Regions from separate parts of the Ensifer sp. 2TAB8 genome, predicted to be linked through region 4. Evidence: predicted binding sites of a transcription regulator. Region 4 holds the regulator's gene; each other region holds the start of a gene.
The links. The regulator LexA, encoded in region 4, represses DNA repair genes until DNA is damaged. The targets are predictions, from matches to a motif close to TGTTCNNNNTGTGTTCNG.
Positions count from the first base shown of each region.

Region 1: a site for LexA is predicted at 3,197-3,214, ahead of parE (DNA topoisomerase IV subunit B). Genes of this name have one in related genera too.
Region 2: a site for LexA is predicted at 1,923-1,940, ahead of AB4Z53_RS01520 (PA0069 family radical SAM protein). Genes of this name have one in related genera too.
Region 3: a site for LexA is predicted at 3,582-3,599, ahead of AB4Z53_RS06895 (ATP-dependent helicase). Genes of this name have one in related genera too.

Region 1 is NZ_JBFRGB010000020.1:35,040-40,903, reverse strand. It holds gene AB4Z53_RS26195 (FAD-binding oxidoreductase) at 1-638, opposite strand, end outside; gene AB4Z53_RS26190 (UbiA family prenyltransferase) at 635-2,077, opposite strand; gene AB4Z53_RS26185 (alpha/beta hydrolase) at 2,204-3,088, opposite strand; gene parE (DNA topoisomerase IV subunit B) at 3,334-5,394, shown strand; gene AB4Z53_RS26175 (GNAT family N-acetyltransferase) at 5,516-5,864, opposite strand, start outside.
Region 2 is NZ_JBFRGB010000001.1:290,060-295,923, forward strand. It holds gene AB4Z53_RS01505 (4-(cytidine 5'-diphospho)-2-C-methyl-D-erythritol kinase) at 1-453, shown strand, start outside; gene moaB (molybdenum cofactor biosynthesis protein B) at 455-997, shown strand; gene AB4Z53_RS01515 (glycosyl transferase) at 1,289-1,819, opposite strand; gene AB4Z53_RS01520 (PA0069 family radical SAM protein) at 2,006-3,163, shown strand; gene AB4Z53_RS01525 (ribonuclease HII) at 3,403-4,053, shown strand; gene AB4Z53_RS01530 (F0F1 ATP synthase subunit B) at 4,364-4,849, opposite strand; gene AB4Z53_RS01535 (F0F1 ATP synthase subunit B) at 4,863-5,480, opposite strand; gene AB4Z53_RS01540 (F0F1 ATP synthase subunit C) at 5,557-5,784, opposite strand.
Region 3 is NZ_JBFRGB010000002.1:229,299-235,162, reverse strand. It holds gene AB4Z53_RS06900 (adenylate/guanylate cyclase domain-containing protein) at 1-920, opposite strand, end outside; gene AB4Z53_RS06895 (ATP-dependent helicase) at 1,074-3,539, opposite strand; gene AB4Z53_RS06890 (carboxymuconolactone decarboxylase family protein) at 3,673-4,080, opposite strand; gene AB4Z53_RS06885 (hypothetical protein) at 4,204-4,563, opposite strand; gene AB4Z53_RS06880 (EthD family reductase) at 4,684-4,998, shown strand; gene AB4Z53_RS06875 (cyclase family protein) at 5,197-5,864, opposite strand, start outside.
Region 4 is NZ_JBFRGB010000007.1:233,292-239,155, reverse strand. It holds gene AB4Z53_RS14890 (thermonuclease family protein) at 1-349, shown strand, start outside; gene AB4Z53_RS14885 (methyltransferase family protein) at 578-1,267, opposite strand; gene AB4Z53_RS14880 (hypothetical protein) at 1,364-1,720, shown strand; tRNA gene AB4Z53_RS14875 (tRNA-Cys) at 1,964-2,037, opposite strand; gene AB4Z53_RS14870 (hypothetical protein) at 2,421-2,753, shown strand; gene lexA (transcriptional repressor LexA) at 2,838-3,563, opposite strand; gene AB4Z53_RS14860 (hypothetical protein) at 3,789-4,040, opposite strand; gene AB4Z53_RS14855 (hypothetical protein) at 4,409-5,041, shown strand; gene AB4Z53_RS14850 (hypothetical protein) at 5,167-5,769, shown strand.

The DNA.
Region 1 (5,864 bases), on a different contig from region 4:
GCAACGGAATATTCGTGTTCCTCATCAACGCGATCAACGAGGGCGAAGTATTGGTCGAGGTTAGCGAAGCGGATCGCATGCTGTTGCACATGTGGCGACGGCACCTTCATCAGCCTCATATCCACGGTCAGGATAAGCCCGGTCAGGCCCATGCCACCGATGGTGGCGGCATAGAGTTCGGCGTTTTCTCCGGGCGAACAGATCAACCGCTCACCGTTCGAGCGCAGGAGCGTGAAACCTGTCACGTGATTGCCGAAGGTGCCGCGTGCATGGTGGTTCTTGCCGTGCACGTCGTTGGCAAGTGCGCCCCCGACTGTCACGAAGGCTGTGCCCGGGGTGACCGGCAGGAAGAATCGATGTTCGATCGCGCGTTCGAGTACCTCGCGCAAGGTCACGCCAGCCTCGCAGGTCATCATGCCGGTGCCGGGATCGAACGCCAGTATGCGGCCGTGCCTGCGACTTTCGATCAGCGTGCCCCGATCGTTGTGGCAACTGTCGCCGTAGCTGCGGCCGTTGCCGAAGGGCAAGTAGCCCCCGGCCTCCAGGCAGCCGAGGCGATCTTCATAGTCGTCAGGCGAAATGGCCGGCCGCGCGCGATTGTCGAGCCGACCCCAGCTTTCATGATCTTGCAAACTCATTGCGGCCCGATGGCTCCAAACAGGATCAGCAGTGCGCCGACCAACATGGTCAATTGGCTGCGCCAGTCACGCATGATGAAGACGACAGGGTCTTCGTGCAGCATGCCGCGACGCGCGAGGATCCAGATGCGCAACAACATATAGAGCACCAGCGGGCAAAGCGGCCAGAGAGCCCAGGGCGTCGTGTACATTTCCTGGAGTTCCTTGCTATGCACATAGAGCGCAAGGACCAGGGCGGAGGTGAAGGCGGAAGCAACGCCAGCCTGCCCCACCATCTCGAAATCGACGGCAAGATAGCCGCGGCCGGGGACATTGCCGCCATCCTTGTCCTCGAACTCATTCAATTCGACATAGCGCTTCACCAGCGCGAGGCTGAGGAAGAAGAAGATGGCGAAGGACACGAGCCAGAAGGACAGTTCCGTGCCCGTTGCCGCGGCACCGGCAACGATACGGGTGGTGTAGAGGCCAGCAAGCGTGAAGACGTCAACCAGGAGCTTGCGCTTCAGCACGAAGGTATAGGCGGTCGTCGCGAAGGCATAGAACGCCAGCACGCCGGCGAATTTCCACGGCAGCAAAAAGGTCAGCGACAGCGATGCGAGAACCAGGCAGCCGGCAAGTATGAGCGCCGTCGGTACCGACATTTGGCCGCTCGCGAGCGGCCGGTGACGCTTCTTAGCGTGGCGGCGGTCGTTCGAAAGGTCCGAAAGGTCGTTGATGACGTAGACCGCGGAAGCAAGGAAGCTGAACGCGAAGAAGGCAATGATGACGCTGACGATCGCGTCGAAATGCAGGACCTCGTGATTGAGGATCATCGGCACGCCGATCAGCACGTTCTTTGCCCACTGATGCACCCGGATGGATCTCAGCGGTGCCAGCACGCTCACCTTGCCGGTATCAAGGCACTCGGCATCATGGTTGCGGCGCCATTTTTCGGCAGCGGCATCAGGCGCAACCACGATCGCGCGGCGCGCCGCCTCGAAGACGGCGATGTCGTCGCGGCTGTTGCCCATGTAGTCGAACGCGCCGTCGCCGAAACGATCGACCAGCGCCTGGCGCTTACGGCTGCTCGTCAGATTGAGCGCATCGGTCGAATGCATGACCGAGGAAAAGAGGCCGACGTGATCGGCAATATCCCTGGCAACCGACGGCGCCGCACCGGTGACGAGTACCAGTTCGCGGCCCGTCTTTCTCTCCTCGGCGAGCCGGTCGATGACGGCCTGCCGGTAGGGCCAGTCCTGCGCCCTGCGCCCGGAACGCAAGGCCACCTCGTGCTTCAACCGCGCCTTGCCCTTTGCCAGCCAGAACAGCATGGGAAAAAGCATCAGGGGGTTGCGCAACAGGATGATCGCCGCGCCTTCCCACAGTGTATCGGCGGCCAACAGAGTACCGTCCAGATCCACACACAGCGGAATGTGCCGTGTCTCGGTGCGCGCGTCCATGATTTCCATCCCAGCCATAATTGCCGGCATGATGACGTCTTCAACTTTCCAGAGTGGAAATACGGGCCACAATCTCGCCCGGAAACTGTCGGCCTGGTTAACAAATGTCGGCAGCGCGGACCAAGGTCAGTGGCGGCCGATCCAGTTCAACGCATCACGCCAGTCAGTCATGCGCACCGGGGTGCCGTGTGAGCCGCTTTCGAACAGGACGAAGCGCGTCGGATAGCCTTGAGCCTTCAGCGTGCGATAAAGTGCCTTCTGGCTCTCGGCCGGATAAACGCTGTCGCGGCTGCCATGGCTGAAGTACATGGGCAACTTCGCCTTGAAGGCGGCGCTCTTCGTAAAATCGGGGTCGCTCACGCCACCCATCACCATCATGCCGCTGAGAGCTGCGACAGCGGAGGGATCGCGCGAAACGCCCCAGCAGATGAAGCTGCCCATCGAGGCGCAGGCCAGCACCACGGGCCGGCCGCCCGAGCGCTCTGAGACCTGCCTGACCAGGCCGGCAATATCCGCGGCACCTGACGTGTCGAAGGAACGGACGCTCGGTGCGTAATAGACGCCACCATTGGCGACAGCGAGGTTTTTCAGCCGATTGAAGTTGCCGCCGAAGGAAAAGTCGTTGGTGCCGAGCCGTCGGTCGCCACCGCGACCGTGGATGAAGATCACCGTGAAGGCAGCGCCGCGGTCCGGACCGACGCGGGTCACGTCAAGCGGACGGCCGCCGATGTCGAGCGTCTCGTTGACCTGCTCGCTTTTCACGCCCAGAGAAACATAGGCGCGCTTCACCCGGCGTTCCGGGATTTCGTCCCGTTCGTTGATATCGCGCAATTCCTGATAGTCGACGGTCAGGTCATCACCGTCATCATTTTGCTGCAGCACCTTGCCATAGGAGAAGAGCTCGTCCTTGAAGGGCTTCAGTGCCTGCGCCTGGACGACAGAAGCTGCGGAAAAGAAGGCAACGGCCAGCAGAAGCCGACGAAACGGAAAAACAATTGTGGACACGGCCAATGACGGGCTCCCTCGTTCGCCGAAAGCCTTGCCATCGCCCGGACGTCAAAGCAACACTTGCGCCATGACACGGCCGTGAAGGCGGATTTTCGCCAAGGCCGACGCCGGCATTCTCCTTTTGTTCGCATATCCTGTAAGAGTCTGGCAGAATTCAGATGATTCGACCGCCGGGGGATGGCGGCAAAGCCGAGGTCTTGCTATGGCCTCAGGCATCCCCATACGACAGGAACGATCCGAACGGCCCCATGGACGACAACAGCGACCTCTTTTCAATGCCCGAGCAACCGAAGCCCGTACAGCCGAGCGCCAAACCGGCTGTGCCAGCGGCACCCGTCGTGCGCGAAGAGCCGCGCCCTGCCCCGAAAGGCAGTGATGGCAGTGATTATGATGCGTCGGCAATCGAGGTGCTCGAAGGCCTGGAGCCGGTGCGCCGTCGTCCGGGCATGTATATCGGCGGCACCGACGAGAAGGCGCTGCACCATCTCTTCGCCGAAGTCATCGACAACTCGATGGACGAAGCGGTGGCCGGCCATGCCAACTTCATTGAAGTGCACCTCGACGCAGACGGCTTCCTGACCGTCACCGACAACGGTCGTGGCATCCCGGTCGAGAACCATCCAAAATTCCCGGGCAAGTCGACGCTCGAAGTCGTCATGACGGTTCTGCATGCCGGCGGCAAGTTCGACGGCAAGGCCTATGAGACCTCCGGCGGTTTGCATGGTGTGGGCGTTTCCGTCGTCAACGCGCTGTCCGATGCGCTCGAAGTGGAGGTTGCACGCAATCGCAAGCTCTATCGCCAGCGCTTCTCCCGCGGCATTCCGCAGGGCGGGCTCGAAGAACTCGGCGATGTGCACAACCGCCGCGGCACCCGCGTTCGCTTCCATCCGGACCCGGATATTTTCGGGCCGCATGCGCATTTCGAGCCCGGCCGGCTGTTCCGCATGGCGCGCTCGAAGGCCTATCTCTTTGGCGGCGTCGAGATCCGCTGGTCTTGCGATCCCTCGCTGCTGCAGGAAGGCTCGGAGATCCCGGACAAGGCTGTCTTCCACTTCCCGGGCGGCCTGAAGGACTATCTCGCCGCAACACTCGGTAAGGAATTCACCGTCACCCGTGAGATCTTCGCCGGCAAGTCGGAGAAGGCAAACGGGCACGGCTCGCTCGAATGGGCGGTCACCTGGTACGGCGGCGACCAGCAGGTCCATTCCTACTGTAATACCATCCCGACGCCCGAGGGCGGCACGCACGAGGCGGGCTTCCGCATCGCGCTGACCAAGGGCCTGAAGAACTATGCCGAGCTGACGCAGAACAAGCGGGCGGCGATCATCACCACCGACGACGTGATGATTTCGGCAGCAGGCATGCTTTCGGTCTTCATTCGCGAACCGGAATTCGTCGGCCAGACCAAGGACAAGCTTGCGACGGTCGAGGCCCAGCGCATCGTCGAAAACGCACTGCGCGACCCATTCGACCACTACCTTGCCGACAATCCGGGCGAAGCCGCCAAGCTGCTCGACTGGGTCGTCGAGCGTGCAGAAGAACGCGTGCGCCGACGCAAGGAAAAGGAAGTCAACCGCAAGACGGCAGTGCGCAAGCTGCGCCTGCCGGGCAAGCTCGCCGACTGCTCGCAGAACACCGCAGAAGGCGCCGAACTCTTCATCGTCGAAGGGGACTCTGCAGGCGGATCGGCAAAGCAGGCACGCAACCGCGCCAACCAGGCGATCCTGCCGTTGCGCGGCAAGATCCTCAACGTTGCAAGCGCCGGCCGCGAGAAGCTTAGCGCCAACCAGCAGATCACGGATCTCGTCCAGGCGCTTGGCTGCGGCACCCGCAGCAAATACCGCGAAGAGGACCTGCGCTACGAGCGCATCGTCGTCATGACCGACGCCGACGTCGACGGCGCGCACATCGCCTCGCTGCTGATCACCTTCTTCTATCAGGAAATGCCTGAACTGATCCGCGGCGGTCATCTCTATCTCGCCGTGCCGCCGCTCTATCGCATCAGCCAGGGCTCGAAGACGCTCTATGCGCGCGACGACGCGCACCGCGAGGAACTGATGCGCACCGAGTTTTCCGGTCGTGGCAAGGTCGAGATCGGTCGCTTCAAGGGTTTGGGCGAGATGCTGCCGGCGCAGCTCAAGGAAACGACGATGGACCCGAAGTTCCGCACGTTGCTCAAGGTCGAGATCGACGAGATCGATTTCGAAGGCACGCGCGAGGCAGTGGACAATCTCATGGGTACCAAGGCCGATGCCCGATTCCGCTTCATCCAGGAGCGCGCCGTGTTCGCCGATAACCTGGACATCTGATCCGGAAGTGTTGCGAAGATGCGCACGCTTCTCGTGCGCCCTGAGCCATCAAGATCGAAAGCGGCGGCCCGAGGCCGCCGTTTCGGTTTCCGGACCCTTGCACCAATCGGGCGAACGGGGATCATGCCGCCTGGCGAACAGACTTTTCCATGAACAGGCTCAGCGGATCCGGCTGGTAGTCTCCGAAAGGTGAACGCTCGACATAGCCGGCCGCCTTGTAAAGCCCGATCGCCTCGGGCTGATAGATGCCGGTTTCGAGGCGAATTGCCGTGTAGCCAAGATCACCCGCACGCGCCTCCAGGGCCTGCAACAACAGCTTGCCGACTTTCAGGCCCCTCGCCTCAGGATCGACGAACATGCGTTTGATCTCGGCCGTGCCGTCACCGGCTTCCACGAGCGCGCAGCAGCCGACGATGTCATCCTCGCGGCGGGCCACCAGGAACGAGACCCCGGCCTGCTCCAGGCTCGAT
Region 2 (5,864 bases), on a different contig from region 4:
GTGCCGATGTGTCTTGCCGGCATGCCCCTCGTGGCGAAGGGCATCGGCGAGGAGATCACGCCGCTCGCCCACCTTCCATCCCTGTCCCTCGTGCTCGTCAATCCGCTCGTTGCCGTTTCGACGCCTGTGGTCTTCCGGACGCTTTCAAACAAGACCAATCCACCGCTCGTTCTGCCGCAGAACCTTGGAACGATCGACGCATGGCTGGCGGCCATGGCGGCAATGCGCAACGATCTGCAGCCGCCGGCGCAGCAGTTGCAGCCGGTGGTAAGCGATGTCTGCCAAGTGCTGACGGAAGCAGGCGCGACGCTGGTGCGGATGTCAGGCTCAGGCGCGACCTGCTTCGGCATTTTCGACAACGGTGCGCATGCGGCTGCGACAGCGCGCACTCTTTCGGAGGCGCAACCCGGCTGGTACGTTCTCGCCTGCAACACGACAGGAAGAGGCAAATAGAATGGCCGGCATCGACGAAAAACGTCCCTTCATTCCCATCGGAATTGCTGTTCTCACCGTGTCCGATACGCGCACGCTCGCAGACGACAAATCGGGCGACACGCTGGAAGCGCGGGTGCGCGACGCCGGTCATCGCCTCGAAGCTCGCGCGATCGTGCCGGATGATCGGGCGAAGATTTACGACCAGGTAAAGGCCTGGACGCTGGAGCCGACGATCGACGTGGTGATCACGACCGGCGGCACGGGTTTCACCGGCCGGGATGTGACGCCGGAGGCGCTGGAGCCGCTGTTCGAAAAACGCATGGACGGCTTCTCCGAAGTGTTCCACCGGATTTCCTACGAAAAGATCGGCACCTCGACCATCCAGTCGCGCGCGACCGGCGGGGTCGCCAACGCCACCTTCATCTTCGTTCTGCCGGGATCGCCAGGGGCCTGCCGGGACGCCTGGGACGGCATCTTGAAGCAGCAGCTCGACTACCGGCACATGCCCTGCAATTTCGTCGAGATCATGCCCCGGCTCGACGAGCACCTGAAACGCGGCTGAGCCAGAACCCGCCACGCGCAACCATCGCTCTTCGGGTGCGTCTGTTACCTTTGTAACTGACAGCCATTTTTCCTGTCGTTAGCGTCCGATCATCAGCCAAGCGAAATCGGCCGCCGCACCTTTTCTTCGGGCTGTATGAACGCCTCCCCGCCAATATCCCCGGGCGGGGAGAACAAGGGGATACGACGTGCAGCCAGAATGCTGCCCGGCAAGAACTTTATCAGACAAGGTCATTTGAGAGACACCTAGAGGTGCCGTCCCCTGGACTGGCACCTTTTTAGTGCGTGGAGTTCAAGGGCGCGCCCGTCTGCTTTCGACGGCAACCCAGGCCGGAACGAGCTCGGTGGAGAGCTTGCGAACGGCCCGGACGTTCGTCATGTCGCCGAGGCAACGGTTGCCCGCCGCCGCCGCCAGGGCATCGTTCTTGTTCATCAGGAAACCCGCTTCCAGCGGCTTCTTTCGCCGGACCATACGGCTGAAAAACGGCTTGCGATGCATTCGGGAATCGGAGAACCGCGCGGGCGTCCTGTTCAGCGAGACGTATTCGGCAAGCTCGTCGATCCAGCGACCGATCGGGCGCGCGCCGGGCTCGAGCAACATCAGCCATTCGCCGCGTGCGGAGCGCACGACATCGCCGAGATCCCAATCGAGGCAAAAGCGGCAACCGGCCGCCTCGGCCACGCGCGACGAACCATCCCTTGAGCCATGATCGAGGATGATCACGTCGCTGACGAGGCCCTCCACGGCGCCGGCAACGAGCACCGAGAGCGTCTGCACCAGTTCGGCTTCGTTGTCCCGTGTTTCCATGATAATCGTCAGCATAGCCCGTCCTACCGCATCACCCTTACAATTGCTACATCCGCAGACCGGCGGAGGCAGCTTGCTGGGAGGCATCTTGGATCCACACCAAAACCTTCTGCTTTTTTGTTCTTGAATTGTTCTTGTTTTCGCGATAGGAAAATAGTCAGAACAAAACGGGATCAGAAATCTGGTTCCGGGGAGATTCCAATGACCGAGCTGTCTCAGATCAGGCAGGGTGCGCTCGCACCCGCCAATACGGCAGATGTCGCCGACGCGATGATGAGCGCAACCGGATTGCGGATCGACATCGACCGTCGCCGCGGGCGCGGTGCCGGGCTCAACATGTCAGGCCGCTTCGAGCCACAGGCGCGGGAAAGCTTCGACGACGGCTGGGAAAGCCTGGAGGACCTGCCACCGTTCAAGACCGAAGTGCAGGTCGAGAAGCCGCGGACGGTGATCACGCGGAACGATTCTCCCGATATCTCCTTCGATCGTTCGATCAACCCCTATCGCGGATGCGAGCACGGCTGCATCTATTGCTTCGCCCGTCCGACGCATGCCTTCATGGGCCTCTCGGCAGGCCTGGATTTCGAAGCCAAGCTCTTTGCCAAACCGGATGCTGCGCGGCTTCTGGAGCGCGAACTGGCGCGGCCGGATTACAAGGTCAGGCCAATCGCCATTGGTACCAACACGGATCCCTATCAGCCGATCGAAAAGGAATGGCGCATCATGCGCCAGATCCTGGAAGTACTCAGCGAGGCCAATCATCCGGTCATGATCGTCACGAAATCGGCGATGGTGACCCGCGACATCGACATTCTCGTGCCGATGGCCGAAAAGGGGCTGGTCCGGGTCGGCATCTCGGTCACGACGCTCGATCGCAAACTGGCACGAACGATGGAGCCGCGCGCTGCGACGCCTCCCAAGCGCCTGGAGGCGATTCGCGCCCTCGCCGAGGCGGGCATCCCCGCCGGCGTTCTCGTCTCGCCCATCATCCCCGCGCTCAACGACCATGAGATCGAGCGAGTGCTCGAAGCGGCCAGGACAGCTGGGGCAACCGAAGCGAGTTACGTTCTTTTGCGGCTGCCGCTGGAAGTTAGCCCGCTGTTTCGTGACTGGCTGCTGCGCAACTATCCGGACCGCTACCGCCATGTCATGTCACTCATCCGCTCCATGCGGGGCGGCAAGGACTACGACGCTGAATTCGGCAAGCGCATGAAAGGCGCCGGTCCCTATGCCTGGCAGATCGGCCGCCGCTTCGATCTCGCCACAAAGCGCCTTGGCTTCAACCCGACACGCCGGCAGCTTCGCGACGACCTCTTCGTGCCGCCGCTGGGAACGGGGGTGCAACTCTCGCTTCTTTGACGATTTTCCCGGTGGCCGGCGCAGAGCCATTCCGGGTTCGTGACCGATGCTGCGCGCTGACGATGCCGGGAGATGGGATACCGCCGCCAATTCCCCTCAGCAAGCGGTGCCAGCGCCCAGAGGTCACAAAGCAGTTCCGATGCCCTGCCCCCGCCTGGGGCATCGGCCATCCCCCCGTCCGCCGCCGCACTCGGACCTGGGGGCTTGAAGAGAATCGGTCGATCATGCGAATTAGACTCATGTCTCGCAGGTCGTCCGATTCTCCCCTTTTTCCCGATATCATCGAAGCACCCGATTTCAGTTTTGAACTCTCGGCGAAGGGGGACGGTTTCTGGCCTGTCGCCGGCGCCGATGAAGCTGGCCGCGGCCCGCTCGCAGGGCCGGTCGTAGCAGCCGCAGTCATCCTGGATCCCGACGCCATTCCCGAAGGCCTCGACGACAGCAAGAAGCTCAGCGCCCAGGCACGCGAGAGGCTGTTCGAAGCAATTCTCGCGACATCGGAGGTATCGATCGCCTCAGCTTCCGCCGGCACGATAGATGCCACCGACATCCGCAAGGCAAGTCTGGAAGCGATGCGGCGCGCGGTGGCGGGCCTCACCTCGTCCGCCCGCTTCGTGCTCGTCGACGGCCGTGACGTGCCGCCCGGACTTTCATGCCACGCCAAAGCTGTCGTGAAAGGTGACGCGCGGTCGTTGTCGATCGCCGCTGCTTCGATTGTCGCCAAGGTTACCCGGGATCGCATGATGGCCCGCGCCGATCTCGCCCATCCCGGTTACGGCTTCGCGCTCCATGCCGGCTATGCGACCGTGACCCATCGCCGCGCCATTGAAGCCCAAGGCCCCTGCGCTCTTCACCGCATGAGCTTCCGGCCGTTGCGGAAAGACGACTAGCGCCTGCCCCATCCTCAATAGACGATCAACCCGACGCGCCCGGTTCCGAAACGCGCGGATGGCTGACCTCGACGCACCTTCACCGCGCCTACGCGGCCAACAGTCGCGCCATCGGACACGATACCGGGCTGGAAGCGCCGACGACATCCCGGCCGTCCGGCTGTGTCTCGGGCAGGCAGCAGCGCGACTGCCGGCATAGGCCCACCCGGGCTCGACCACCACACGCTTGGAAAGGCGTCACTCGGCGCATGGTACAAACAAAAAGCCCCGCACAAGGCGGGGCTCTTTCAATCGGGAATGTCCTGGCGGCTTAGTTCAGGCGTGCCTTGACTTCGCCAAGCGCCTTCTTGAACAGGTCACTCTGTGCGCCGGCGTCCGCCTTGGCGGCAACGACCTTCTCGGCAGCGGCAATCGCCAGATCGACAGCAGCGGAACGGACGGCGTTGATCGCGTCGCTTTCAGCCTGCTTGATCTTCTGCTCCGAGAGAGCCGTGCGACGCGCAACGTATTCCTCGGTCTTCTGCTTGGCTTCCGCCGTCAGCATTTCGGCTTCGCGCTGAGCGGCAGCGACGATACCGGCAGCTTCCGCTTCAGCATCCTTACGCTTGCGCTGGTACTCGGCAACAAGGCTCTGTGCTTCTTCGCGCAGGCGCTTTGCTTCAGTCAGCTCGTTACCGATCTTTTCGGCGCGGGCGTCGAGCGCCTTGCCGATCATGCCCGGAACCTTGAGATAGGCGATCAGGACGAAGAACAGGATCAGGCCAACGAAGGCATAGAAAGTTGCATCAAGATGCATGGCTCAGTGCTCCTCAGTTGCCAGCCGATGCCTTGACGGCAGCGGTGATCTCGGCCTTGGTGACGGTTCCACCGATCAGCTGCTGAACGACAGCGGTCGCGGTTTCCTCGGCGATGGCACCGACGTCGGCCAGTGCCTTTGCCTTGATGTCGGCGATGCGGTCTTCCGCGGCCGAAATCTTCTTGGCGAGATCGGCTTCGACGGCCGTGCGGTCTGCATTGGCCTTGGCCTTTGCCGATTCGCGAGCGTCGTCAGCAATCTTGTGACCCTTGGACTTGGCCGTTGCCAGGTCCTGCTCGTAGGAAGCGATGGCGGCGTCTGCTTCGCCCTTGAGGCGGGACGCTTCATCGAGATCCTGAGCGATCCGATCGTGACGGGTTTCAAGAATTCCGCCGATCCGCGGAATGATGACCTTCGACATCAGAAGATAGAAGAGGCCGAACGTGATCGCGAGCCAGAGCAGCTGCGATGCGAAATGGGTCGAATCGAAGGGCGGGAACACGCCGGAACCAGCCTCGCCTTCGTGGGCCACACCCGTTTCGGTGTGCACCTCACCGGCCGCAGCGGCATCGTGTGCTTCGGCGCCTTCAGTGGTGGTTGACTGCTGGGCATACGCCGCGGTCACAAACATGCTCACCTCCAGGTGCACTCAAGAATATGCGCGGCCGCGGCCTTTTGACGGGCCGCGGCCGAAACTCCAGCCGGTATTAGACGGCGAAGAGGAGGAGCAGGGCTACGAGCAGCGAGAAGATGCCCAGAGCTTCCGTAACGGCGAAGCCGAATACGAGGCGGCCGAACTGGCCGTCAGCAGCCGACGGGTTGCGCAGTGCGCCAGAGAGGTAGCTGCCGAAGATGTTGCCGAGGCCGAGAGCCGTGCCGGCCATGCCGAGGCAAGCCAGACCTGCGCCGATGTACTTTGCTGCTTCCGCTTCCATGATTGAACTCCTTCGAATGGTGTTGCGGCTTAGGATTGCGCTTCCGGCGGAGGGCCGGCCGAAAGCAAGCGACTGTATTC
Region 3 (5,864 bases), on a different contig from region 4:
GCCGCGGCGATGGCGCCGAAGCCGAACACTGCCGCCGCCTTCTCGGGCGTGGGGTGCCGGGCGGGCACGCCCGCCACCGCAAGATAGGCATCGCCGATGGTCTTGATCTTTTCGACACCGGTTGCTGCGGCCAGGCGATCGAACTCGCTGAAAAGCTCGTTGAGCAGGTTGACCGTCCGTTCCGGCCCCAGGCTGTTTGACAGGGCCACGAACTGGACGATGTCGATCAGGACAACAGTCGCATGCTCGAATTCGTCGATGATCGTTTCACGCTCGTTCCTCAGCAGGCGCGCCACGATCTCGTCCGGCATGATCGACGTCATCAGGCGGGCGAGCCGCCCCTGCGCCTCTCTCGCCAGGTGGAAGGCATAGTAGATCGTTGCGAAGCACATGAGCGTGAGCGTGATGATCGACGACGAATGGAGGAGTTGCAGGAAACGGGTGTCGTCATAGACACCCGACCGCGCCTGAGGAAACGCGATGGATGCGGCGATGACCGTGATCGTCGTTACGGCGCTCAAGACCGCCACCAAGGCGATGTTCTGAAACCCGAGGATCGCGAAGGCGACCGGCGTCACGCCGAGCAGGGTCAGCAGCACGCCGGAATCTCTGCCGACATAGGAAGCGATCCACACCAGGATCACGACGCAGATCCCGAATTCCCAAAGCCCTGACGCGACGCGCCCGAACCGATGGAAAAGCGGCGTCAGCGCGGCCGCGACCGCCAGGGCGAGATTGGCGTAGACGAGCGGCACCAGGCTTGGTTCGCCGTAGAGCGCGTAGATGAGCGCAAAGCCGGTCGTGGTGACGACGATCACGCAAGCCGCGACATTCGCGACGAGGATGCCTTCGCGGTCACCCTCGGCGACATTTGCCGCGCCCAGCTCCAGCAGGCCGCGAACAGCGCTCGTCCAGGACATGTCTCCATCCACTTCGCGTCGAGGGAGATCGGTACAAGGTTTCGTTCAAACGCGAGAATTGTGCCTGTAATTATTAGTGCACTTCGCTGGTTTGCGCCATGATATCGACGGTGCGGGGATAATGGGGGATGCACGTGAGGAGATTTGGCCTCCTTACACCTTCTCGACAAACCCATCCAGAACACGCTTCTGGCCGGCGCGGTCGAAGTCGATGGTGAGCTTGTTGCCTTCGATTGCGGCGATGTTGCCGTTGCCGAACTTCATGTGGAAGACGCGGTCGCCGACAGAGAAGCGGGAGGGTTCCGTGGCCGTCGATTTTGCCACCAGTTCACCGTCGATGGTGCGGCCCCGCGGGCCGCTTTCGCCGTAGCCGATGCGTTCGACCGCATGGCCGGAGCGCGTGCCCCAGTTGTCGCGGGTGGCATCGGAGCGGTGCTGCTGGGCGCGCTTCCAGCCGGGTGTCGAATAGTTGTTCTGGAAGGGATCGGCCTTATCGAAGCGTGACTGGCCGTAACCGCCGCGGCCATAGCCGCCATAGGACTGTTCGTTTTCGGCCACGTCCACATGGGCGAGCGGCAGTTCGTCGAGGAAGCGCGACGGCATCGTCGACTGCCAGAGGCCGTGGATTCGGCGGTTGGAGACGAACCAGATGTGGCAGCGGTGCTTGGCGCGGGTGATGCCGACATAGGCGAGGCGCCGTTCTTCCTCGAGGCCGGAGCGACCACCCTCATCGAGCGCGCGCTGATGCGGAAACAGGCCTTCCTCCCAGCCGGGCAGGAACACCGTGTCGAACTCCAGGCCCTTGGCCGAGTGCAGCGTCATGATCGAGACGGCATCGAGGTTCTCGTTCTGCTCGGCATCCATGACCAGAGCGACGTGTTCGAGGAAGCCGCGCAGTGACTCAAACGCTTCCATCGAGCGGATGAGTTCCTTCAGGTTTTCCAACCGTCCGGGAGCTTCTGCCGATTTGTCGTTCTGCCACATGGCGGTGTAACCGCTCTCGTCGAGGATCTGCTCGGCGAGTTCGGTATGGACCGTCGTCTCAAGCAGGCTCTGCCAGCGGCGGAAATCGGTGACGACATCGAACAGGGCTTTCCGCGCCTTCGGCTTCAGCTCATCGGTCTCAATGATCTCGGAAGCTGCCGCCAGCATGGGCACATCACGGGCGCGGGCATAGTCGTGCAGCGTGCGCACGGTGGTATCGCCAAGGCCGCGCTTCGGCGTGTTGACGATGCGCTCGAAGGCGAGGTCGTCGGCCGGCTGGCAGACCAGGCGGAAATAGGCCATGGCATCGCGGATTTCGAGGCGCTCGTAGAAGCGCGGGCCGCCGATGACGCGGTAGTTGAGGCCGAGGGTCACGAAGCGGTCTTCGAACTCGCGCATCTGGAACGAGGCGCGCACCAGAATCGCCATGTCGTTCAGATTGTGCTTCTGGCGCTGGAGCTGCTCGATCTCCTCGCCGACGGCGCGGGCTTCCTCTTCGGAATCCCAGGCGGCGTGCACCTGCACCTTTTCATCGTCCGGATCGGTACGGTCGGTGAAGAGCGTCTTGCCGAGGCGGCCTTCGTTGTGGGCAATCAGATGACCGGCAGCGCCGAGGATATGTTCGGTCGAGCGGTAGTTGCGCTCGAGCTTGATCACCTTGGCGCCCGGGAAGTCCTTCTCGAAGCGCAGGATGTTATCCACTTCCGCGCCGCGCCAGCCGTAGATCGACTGGTCGTCGTCGCCGACGCAGCAGACGTTCTGCGGCACGCCCTTGGGGCGCTGGGCGAGGAGCCGCAGCCACATGTACTGGGCGGTGTTGGTGTCCTGGTACTCGTCGACGAGGATGTAGCGGAACTTGTCGTGATAGTCCTTCAGCACGTCGGCGTGGTTGCGGAAGATGCGGATCGGGTGCAGCAGCAGGTCGCCAAAGTCGCAGGCGTTCAGCGTCAAGAGCCGGTTCTGGTAGGCGGCGTAGAGTTCGCGGCCCTTGCCATTGGCAAAGGCGCGGGCGTCGCCCTCGGGGATCTGCGCCGGATCGAGGCCCTTGTTCTTCCAGCCGTCGATCATGCCGGCGAACTGCTTGGCGGGCCAGCGCTTGTCGTCGATGCCTTCGGCCTGGATCAGCTGCTTGATCAGCCTGATCACGTCGTCGGTGTCGAGAATGGTGAAATCGGAACGCAGGCCGACGAGCTCGGCGTGGCGACGCAGCAGCTTGACGCCGATCGAGTGGAAGGTGCCGAGCCAGGGCATGCCTTCGACCGCATGGCCGACGAGCACGCCGATGCGCTCCTTCATCTCGCGCGCCGCCTTGTTGGTGAAGGTCACCGCCAGGATCTGCGAGGGGAAGGCGCGGCCGGTGGAAAGGATATGGGCGATGCGTGTGGTGAGCACCCGGGTCTTGCCGGTGCCGGCGCCGGCCAGCACGAGAACCGGTCCATCGAGCGTTTCGACCGCTTCGGACTGTTCCGGGTTGAGGCCGGAGAGATAATCCGGGCGCGGCTGGGCGCGGTCACGCGCCGCCATGGCGCGCGCAGCAATACCTCCGGCGGCTGGAATACCTCCAGGGGCTGGCGACTGCTTGCGCGGCGCCGGCTCCTCGTCGAAGAAAGGAATATCGTCGAAACCACTCATCATGCGGCTCAATGTAGTGATTCGGTGGGGAAAGGCCAGAAAGGATGTTCTTCTTTTATTCCGTTTTCTGCACCGGACGCACCAAGCCTGTGGAAAGACAGGCGATTTCGAAGCCGCTTATTCTTGGTCGCGCGGTTTATTCCGTGGCTTTGTCGAAGACGGCATCGACCGGCACCTGCAGAGCGGTCGCAAGCTGGTTGGTGCGGGCGGCAAGCGAGATCACCCGAAGCAGATCCGCGTGCTGGGCATCGCTCATGCCTTTCGCCTTCGCTGCCGCCGTGTGGGAATGGGCGCAGTAACCGCAGCCATTGGTGACGGAGACGGCGATGTAGAGCATCTCCTTCACCAGCGGATCGAGGGCCGAAGGTGTTGCCATCACGGCCTTGACGTCGCGCCAGGTCTGCTCCAGCAGCTCCGGGTCGAAGGCGAGCCACAGCCACATATTGTTGATGAAATCGGATTTGCGCGTGGCGCGAATGTCGTCGAACACGGCTTTGACGCGTGGGTCGGCTTCCGGGTTTCGGGGCGGGGTAACGGTGCTCATGGGTGTCCTTCACTGTTGTCGCTGGTGGCGGCACGCGGGCGGGCCGGTCGCTTGATGCGATGACGATAGCCAAGGTCGCAGCGATTGCCAGCGTTGCGTTTGGGGCAGCCGTCGTCGATGCGTTCAATTGGGGATTTCGTTGCAGGGTTGGTTGTTCGCGCCGAATGGTCCTGATGTAAACAGCACGCCTTTGCTCGAACCCTGATAGGCGTTGCCGTTCTGCGTGACGATGAAGACCTTGGGGCCGCAGAAGCCCGTCGGCCGTGCGGCAACCACGCGTGTCTGGCCGCTGGCGTCAGTGACGGTCTTGGGGTTGCAGGCCCCGTAAGGCGTGTCGGCCATGCGAATGGTTGCGGTCGAGGGGCGGCTGAGCGGTGTGGAACTACCCGGCGGGAACGTACCCGAAGCCGTGCCTGCAGAGGCCACGGCCGATTGCGTGATCTGAAAGTCTGCGGTGCCGTCGTCACCCGCTTCGAAAAGCACAGCGAAAACGACCTTGCGCTCGTCAAACGTGTTTCAGCCAAAACTTGGTTGTGCTCCATAGGTCGGTAACCTAGAAGTAGCTTCGGACGCTCGAAGCGGCGTTCAGGCAGGAGCCCGATCATGATCAAGATGAGCGTCTACTATCCGGCCGATGGCGGCTCGAAGTTCGACCACGACTACTACCGCACCACCCACATGCCCTTGCTCGAGGAGCGGCTCGGCGATGCCTGCCTGCGCTACGAGATCGACAGGGGCGTTGCCGGTCGCGAGCCTGGAAGCGCGCCACAGTTTGTCGCGGCGTGCCACGTCTACTCGCCGAGCCTCGAGACATTCCAGGAGGCGTTAGGTCCGCACCGCGCCGAGATCTCCGCGGATGTCGCCAACTATACGGACATCACGCCCATCGTTCAGATCAGTGAAGTCGTTGGAGGGTAGGGTGCCTTGGCGCGTCAGGCGTAGCCGTTGACCTTTCCGCGATCGGCGTCGTGCTGGCGCACCGTGATTCATGGTGACGCAGCCGGTGCGGAACTGGTCGACGATCGGCAACATGTGGTTGCCGTGGAAGCGAAAACGACCTTGCTCCCGTCAAACTCGCTTCAGCCAAAACCTGGGTGTGCTCTATAGGTCTGTGACCTAGGCCAGCGCGAAGACGCGCGCCGGGCCGCCGGTGCCGCCGCGGTGCTTCGGCGCGCCGAGAATGAGCGTCGCGCCCTTGGCCGGCAGCTTGTCGAGGTTGGCGGCAGCCTCTAGCCCCCAGCGTCCTTCGGGTAGCCAGGCATAATGGGTGGCGAAATCGGGCGAAGGGCCGTGATCGAGCGACAGCGTATCGACGGCGATGCCGGCCGCCTTGCTCTCTTCGATGAGATACTTCGCCGCCTCGACGTGAAAGCCGGGGAAGTGCAGTTTGCCGCCGCCATCGGCATTGCGGAACTTGTCCGTGCCCATATGCGCGCTCCAGCCCGAATGCATGGCGACGCAGGCATTTTCCGGGATCTCGCCATTGGCGGCGACCCAGGCCTTGAGGTCGTCCGGCGTCACCTGGGCGTCCGCGTCCGATGCGGCCTTCGCGCGGATGTCGACGATCACGAGCGGCACGACGAGCTTGTCGACCGGCAGTTCGGCAACGGAAAGGCCATCGGCGGAAAAGTGCAGGGGCGCGTCGACATGAGTGCCGGTGTGTTCGTTCACCCTGAGCTCGAACATGTTGAACTTGTCCTTGGCGTAGTTGAACTTCTCCTCGCGGAAGAACTGCTGCTGGCCGAAGAAGGTCGGGAAATCCTCATGCAGTTCGTGGGTCAGGT
Region 4 (5,864 bases):
CCGCACGGATCAGTTTTATTTCTGTGGGATTCGCAACGACAACTGCGTGATCGACGGCGCCACTTTCCTCTACCACGGAGACACGATCCGCGTGGCGGACGTCGATGCACCGCGTATTCGCCAGGCAAGCTGCGACAAGGAACGTTCGCGCGGCTTTTACGCCAAGCAGCGCCTGCGCGAACTGCTGAACGCAGGTGACTTCAGGCTGGAAACGGCGAACAGTCGTCAGGACGCCAAGGCCGGTGAAAAGCTGCGGCTGGTCACTCGCGGCGATCAATCCATCGGACGCGTCCTCGTAAACGAGGGACTGGTGCGGCCGTGGACGGGACACACGACGCCCTGGTGCTGAGGCCGATATTTGCAGAACCGCAATGCCTTCGAAGGAAGACATTGCCGCAGCACGCTTCACCAATGTGGTGATTTTTCGGAGGCCGCAGCTCACGCGGTGGTGGTGTGCTGATGGCCTTCTGACTGGATCCCGCCTGTCTCGCCGATCCGCCGCCTCAACCGGTTATGGCGGCAACGGCTCCGGCGTCGCGTTCATCCGGTATCAGAACGAGCAAATCCCACCTTGGCTTCACTGTGCTGATCGCAGCTTACCCGCGTTCATGAATGGAAGAATGCGCGGGACGTCGAGTGCATAGGCGCCATAACTGGGGAACGCGGTCTGCAATACTCGTTCCTCGTTGATCATTCTGCGAAATTGCAGCAGCCACTGGACACCCCCAAGAAGTACTGACCAGACAGAAAGATTGAGGACGATCAAGCCGATGATGGCGATCTCTTCCGTTAGATGGAGCGGGTGGCGAACAACCGAGTAGGGGCCGCCCGTTATCAAGGTCCGGGCCTCCGGCATGATGCTGAAGGCGCGACCGAGCCAGAAAAGAACGAAGGCTGACGAAACCATCCCGACCACGATCATAGCCGTGCCGGCCATTTGAAGCGCCAAGCCTGTATCGGCGGGCTCGGGTAAGTATGCGATCAGCCCGAGAAGAAATGTTCCTGCCATCGCGGTCAAATAGGGCTCGAAGCCAGTGGCTGCTTTGATCGGGGGCAAGCGCGTAATGGCTACCACGCAGACCATTCCGAGGAATAGGACGGTGGCGGCGGTTGAAGTCAACGCCAAGACGTCAGCCGACTGCCATTCGTCTTTCACCACGATTTGCGCGGCGTGAACGATGCGCCGCAACATCGCGATTGCGAAATACGCGCAGATACCGAACCTGCCGATGATGTCGGCGAAGAGCAACGTTCTACCCTTCAGCATCCAAATACCTCCCCCTCGATCGCCGGTAAGAATGCCACGGTTGCGAGCGGCTTCAAGCGTAACTTTAGAAGTTGCTTAATTCGGAAGGTCGACGCCATGTTGTGGCCGCCGCAGCACGACTATGTTTTGTTGGCCACGATGTCGAAATACGTCGTCGACGGATTTATGCGTTCTTTGAAGGGTTTGGTGTGTGGGAGCTCTTTCCGCGCCACGTCCAAGTTCGACAAGGGGCCGCGCCTCTTTAGGGGCGGCAGACAGCATCGGGAGTACGTGCTGAGCCTCGAAAAGATCGGCGAGATTGTCGTCAGAATCGCGCTCGCCGAGATCGATGTGAGGGACGAGCGCTTCTTGCAGAAGGCGATGAAGTGGCAGCGACCGATCCCGTCGCGACCCTCATGGACGCTCACAGGGCGGCCCGGAGGGCGCTATGACAGCCTTCCGCAGAGACAGTGACCTGCGACGTGTTCGTAGGCGGCGCGAAGGAGAAGCGGGGTTCAAGCACCTGCAGCTGGTGAGCGGGTTTCTGGCTCAGGATTCGCTGTGAACATGTCGCATTTCATGTCGTATGGATCCGCCGTCGCCGCGTGGAAGTGCAGGGAAAGCAAGGGAATCTCGTAGCAACATCGCGTTACGCGGAAGCGGTGTTTTTCCGCTTCGCGACGACTGCAACATATTGATTATATTGGTGAATGTATTTGGAGGCCTCGCCCGGAATTGAACCGGGGTACAAGGATTTGCAGTCCTCTGCGTCACCACTCCGCCACGAGGCCTCACGGCTCGGATAACCGAGCGTTGGCGGGGATTTAGAATGATTGCAGAAAATCCGCAAGAGGCATTTTCGGAAAAAGCACAAAGCGAATTTGCGGTTCGGGCGCTTTCCACAGGCAGAACGTCTGGCAATGTCGATTGCTCCTGCCCAGCGTGCAGCAATGCTTCAAGAGGAGGTCGGAACGATTGCCTTCCTCAGCTTACTCCGGGTTGAGACACCTGGGAGCTTTCGCTCAGGCGTGCCACACGCCCGCACAAGCCACGTCTTCTAAATCCCCTGCGGATCTTATCGCTTCGGTGAAATCGGTAGAGGGGGAACGATGACTCCGCTGACATCAGCCGCATCGATAGCGTCCGTCATCATCAAGCGGAGGCAATGGCTTATATGAAAACGAAACTTGTCCTGACGGCCTTGGCCCTCTTTGCTGCGACCACATTCGAGGCGCGGGCAGAGGACCTGGTTTTCAAGCTGAAGAACAACACAAATGCAGTTCTGACTAACTTCTACACGTCGCCGGTGGGCGTCAACGAGTGGGAAGACGATGTATTCGGCCGGCAGGTTCTGAACCCCGGCGAGAACATGGAGATCACCATCGCTGACGGTCGGGATGTCTGCAAGTACGACATGCGCTTCGAATTCGAAGAGGACTCGGGCCTTGATACGACCGAAGATACGCAGGACCTTTGCGAACTCGGTGAATACACCATCCACGAGTAAGCGGCGCGTTATCGGATAAACAAGAAGAGCCTCGCTACCCCAAGCGGCAGCGAGGCTCTTCAGAGTGCCGATTTTTTCTGGAGGTCAATGGTAGCGGCGGATCAGCCCAACGAGCTTGCCCTGGATCTTCACACGATCAGGCCCGAAGATCCGTGTCTCGTAGGCAGGGTTTGCGGCCTCAAGCGCAATCGATGCGCCCTTGCGTCGGAATCGCTTCAGCGTCGCTTCCTCGTCATCCACGAGCGCCACGATGATATCGCCGGGGTTGGCGGTATTGCCATTTCGGATGATCACGGTGTCGCCGTCGAAGATGCCGGCTTCGATCATCGAGTCGCCCTTGACTTCGAGGGCGTAGTGTTCGCCGTTGCCGATCATGTCGAGCGGAACGGTGATGTCGTGCGTGTTGTTCTGGATCGCCGAGATCGGCACACCGGCAGCGATGCGGCCCATGACCGGCACGGAAACTGATGTGTTTTCGGCCACCGGCGCCGGCTTCGGTGGTGCGGCAGGGGCTGCCGCCGGCGGCTTGCCGAGGCTTCCCTCGATCACGCTCGGCGAGAAGCCGCGACGCGGCTGCTGCTGGCTGGACGCGTAGGCTTCCGGAAGCTTGATGACCTCGAGCGCGCGGGCCCGGTTCGGAAGACGGCGAATGAACCCGCGTTCTTCGAGCGCGGTAATCAGACGGTGGATGCCGGACTTCGACGCCAGGTCGAGCGCATCCTTCATCTCATCGAATGACGGCGGGACGCCCGACTCCTTCATGCGTTCGTGAATGAACAGAAGCAATTCCTGTTGCTTGCGGGTCAGCATGGCACGTCGCTCCAGAAGGCGTGAAACAAATCAAGAACAGACACTATCTGTTCCATATGTGTTCTGCAAGTGCCTAAAATTCCGTGAATTCAGTCAATTGGCGCGACTGCGCGTGCTGATTGGTCACTTTTACGGGAGCAAAGCGGGTTTGGGTGATGATTGTGTGGCCGGCAACGGCCGCATTGGACCGCATCGGGCGAATCGCGAGCGTTCTGATGGCGAGGGTCAGGCCGGCTGCGTGGCGGCGCAGGCGTCTTCGAATTCCTTCACCGTCTCGGCGCTGTTGTCTTCGGGAAGCACCGCGTCCGCCGCATCGGTTGCCACGGGCGTGTCGCCGTCATAGACGAACGACTGGATGTAGAACGCAATGGCGCCCTTCCACACGTTGCGTCCATCAATCTGGTGGCAGGGTACGGCGCTTTCGAAGTCCGTCTGCAGTTCATCGACCGTGGCGGCACTGAGCTTGACGTCAGGCATGTTAGGCGATGCGACTATCGAAGCGAGAAGCAGGGCGGCAAGCACGGTGATCGTCCACTTTGAGGCAAGGGTGGGACTACGGGGCGGTTAACGATGTGAACCGCGCTTTCGTTCCGAAGTCCAGCAAACTTGGCGATCACTCTCATGTGTTCAACAGGTCTTTGAGTTCAGGCTGTGACCGTTTTGCGCCAGAGGTGCGCGGCGGCAAGGCCCTTGATCCTGGTGCGATCGGCCGACCCGCATTCGCATCGGTTGTGCCAGTCAATGTCCTCCCTGTTGGAGTGCGCAAATCCCTGTTGTGATCGCGCCGCATTGTCTCGACAGGTTGCAAAAATACGATAACTTTGCGGGGAAAGTGGGGTGGTTGCATGCATAGATTGTCGTTGGCGGTTCTCGGTCTGTTGGTGGCGGCCGGAGCGGCCTCTGCTGAAGAGGGCCGTTCGAATATCTGGAAGCGGATCAACGCCTGGACGGTCGGTTCCGATCCGTCCTTGGGCGGCTCGTGCTACGCGGCGACGAGCTATGACGCCGGCGCGATTCTTCGTATCGGCTTCTATCCAAAGGGATCGGCGAACCTGGCGTTTCTTTCGATCGGCAATGCCACCTGGAAATCGATCGAGCCGCAAAGAGAGTATGACGTTGCCTTGCAGCTCGACCGCGGCCGCCAGTGGCCGGCCGTTGCGTTCGGCGTGGACCTCACGGGTTCGAAGGCTCTGGTCGTCAATTTTTCCAATACCGACTTCTTCACCGAATTCGTGCGCAAGAATACGCTGGCGCTGGCGTTCGAAGGTCGTGTGGTGGCGAGCCTCAGCCTGCGTGATTCGATGAAGGCCGTCAGCGAGATGTTCAAATGCCAGGAGGCCGTGAACACGCTGATGCCGAGCGGCGGACAGGGGGAGGCCGCCGATCCGTTTGCGGGCGCCGGCAACAATGCGCCGAACAATGACCCGTTTGCGGGCGGCGGGCAGAGCAAGTCGTCGAAGGATCCCTTCGCCATGTAATTCCTTGGCGTGAGCACCGGTCCGCGCGAGAGGTGAATATTCCTAAAATATTGCGTGGGTACGGGTCGCCCACCCTCGACAGTCACGCGGCGACCCATCAAAATGCGAGCAAACGGGGGCTTTGCATGCGTAGATTGCTGTTCGGGTTGATGAGCTGTCTGATGGTGACGGGGCCAGCCGCGGCTGAAGAGTCCGAGATCATCAAGTGGAAGGAGGTCGGCGGCTGGATTGTTGCTTCCGACACGTCGATGGAAGGCTCGTGTTTCATTACGTCGATGTTCGAGGGCGGGGTCAGGCTGCGCCTGGGTTTCTATCCCAAGGGCTCCGAATCGCCACTCTACATGAGCTTTGCCAGCGACGACTGGAAGTCGCTCGAGATCGGCAAGGACTATGACCTGACGTTTCGCTTCGACAAGAGCGATCCCTGGAGCGCTTCGGCGACCGCCGCCGGAGACGAGAACGGCAAATTCCTCTTCGTGAATGTCACCGACCCCGAATTCCTCACAGGCTTCGTGCGCAAACGGGCTTTGGCGATCGCCTTCGACGAACGCGTCATCGTAAACCTCAGTCTGCGTGGCACCGGTCCGGCGGCAGACGAACTCATGAAGTGCCAGCGGGCCGTGGATGAGATCATCGCCGACGAAGGACGCAAGTCCAAGGAGAAGAAGGCCGATCCGTTCAATGCGCCGGGCGAGAAGCGTTCAGCACGCGACCCGTTCAGCCTCTAGCATTGTCGAAATCCGGACTTCTTGCAGACCTCCGGCAATCGGTTTGAGGTTAGGACGGAGAACGCCGATTCATCTGCCGGCGGCGAACCAGCCGC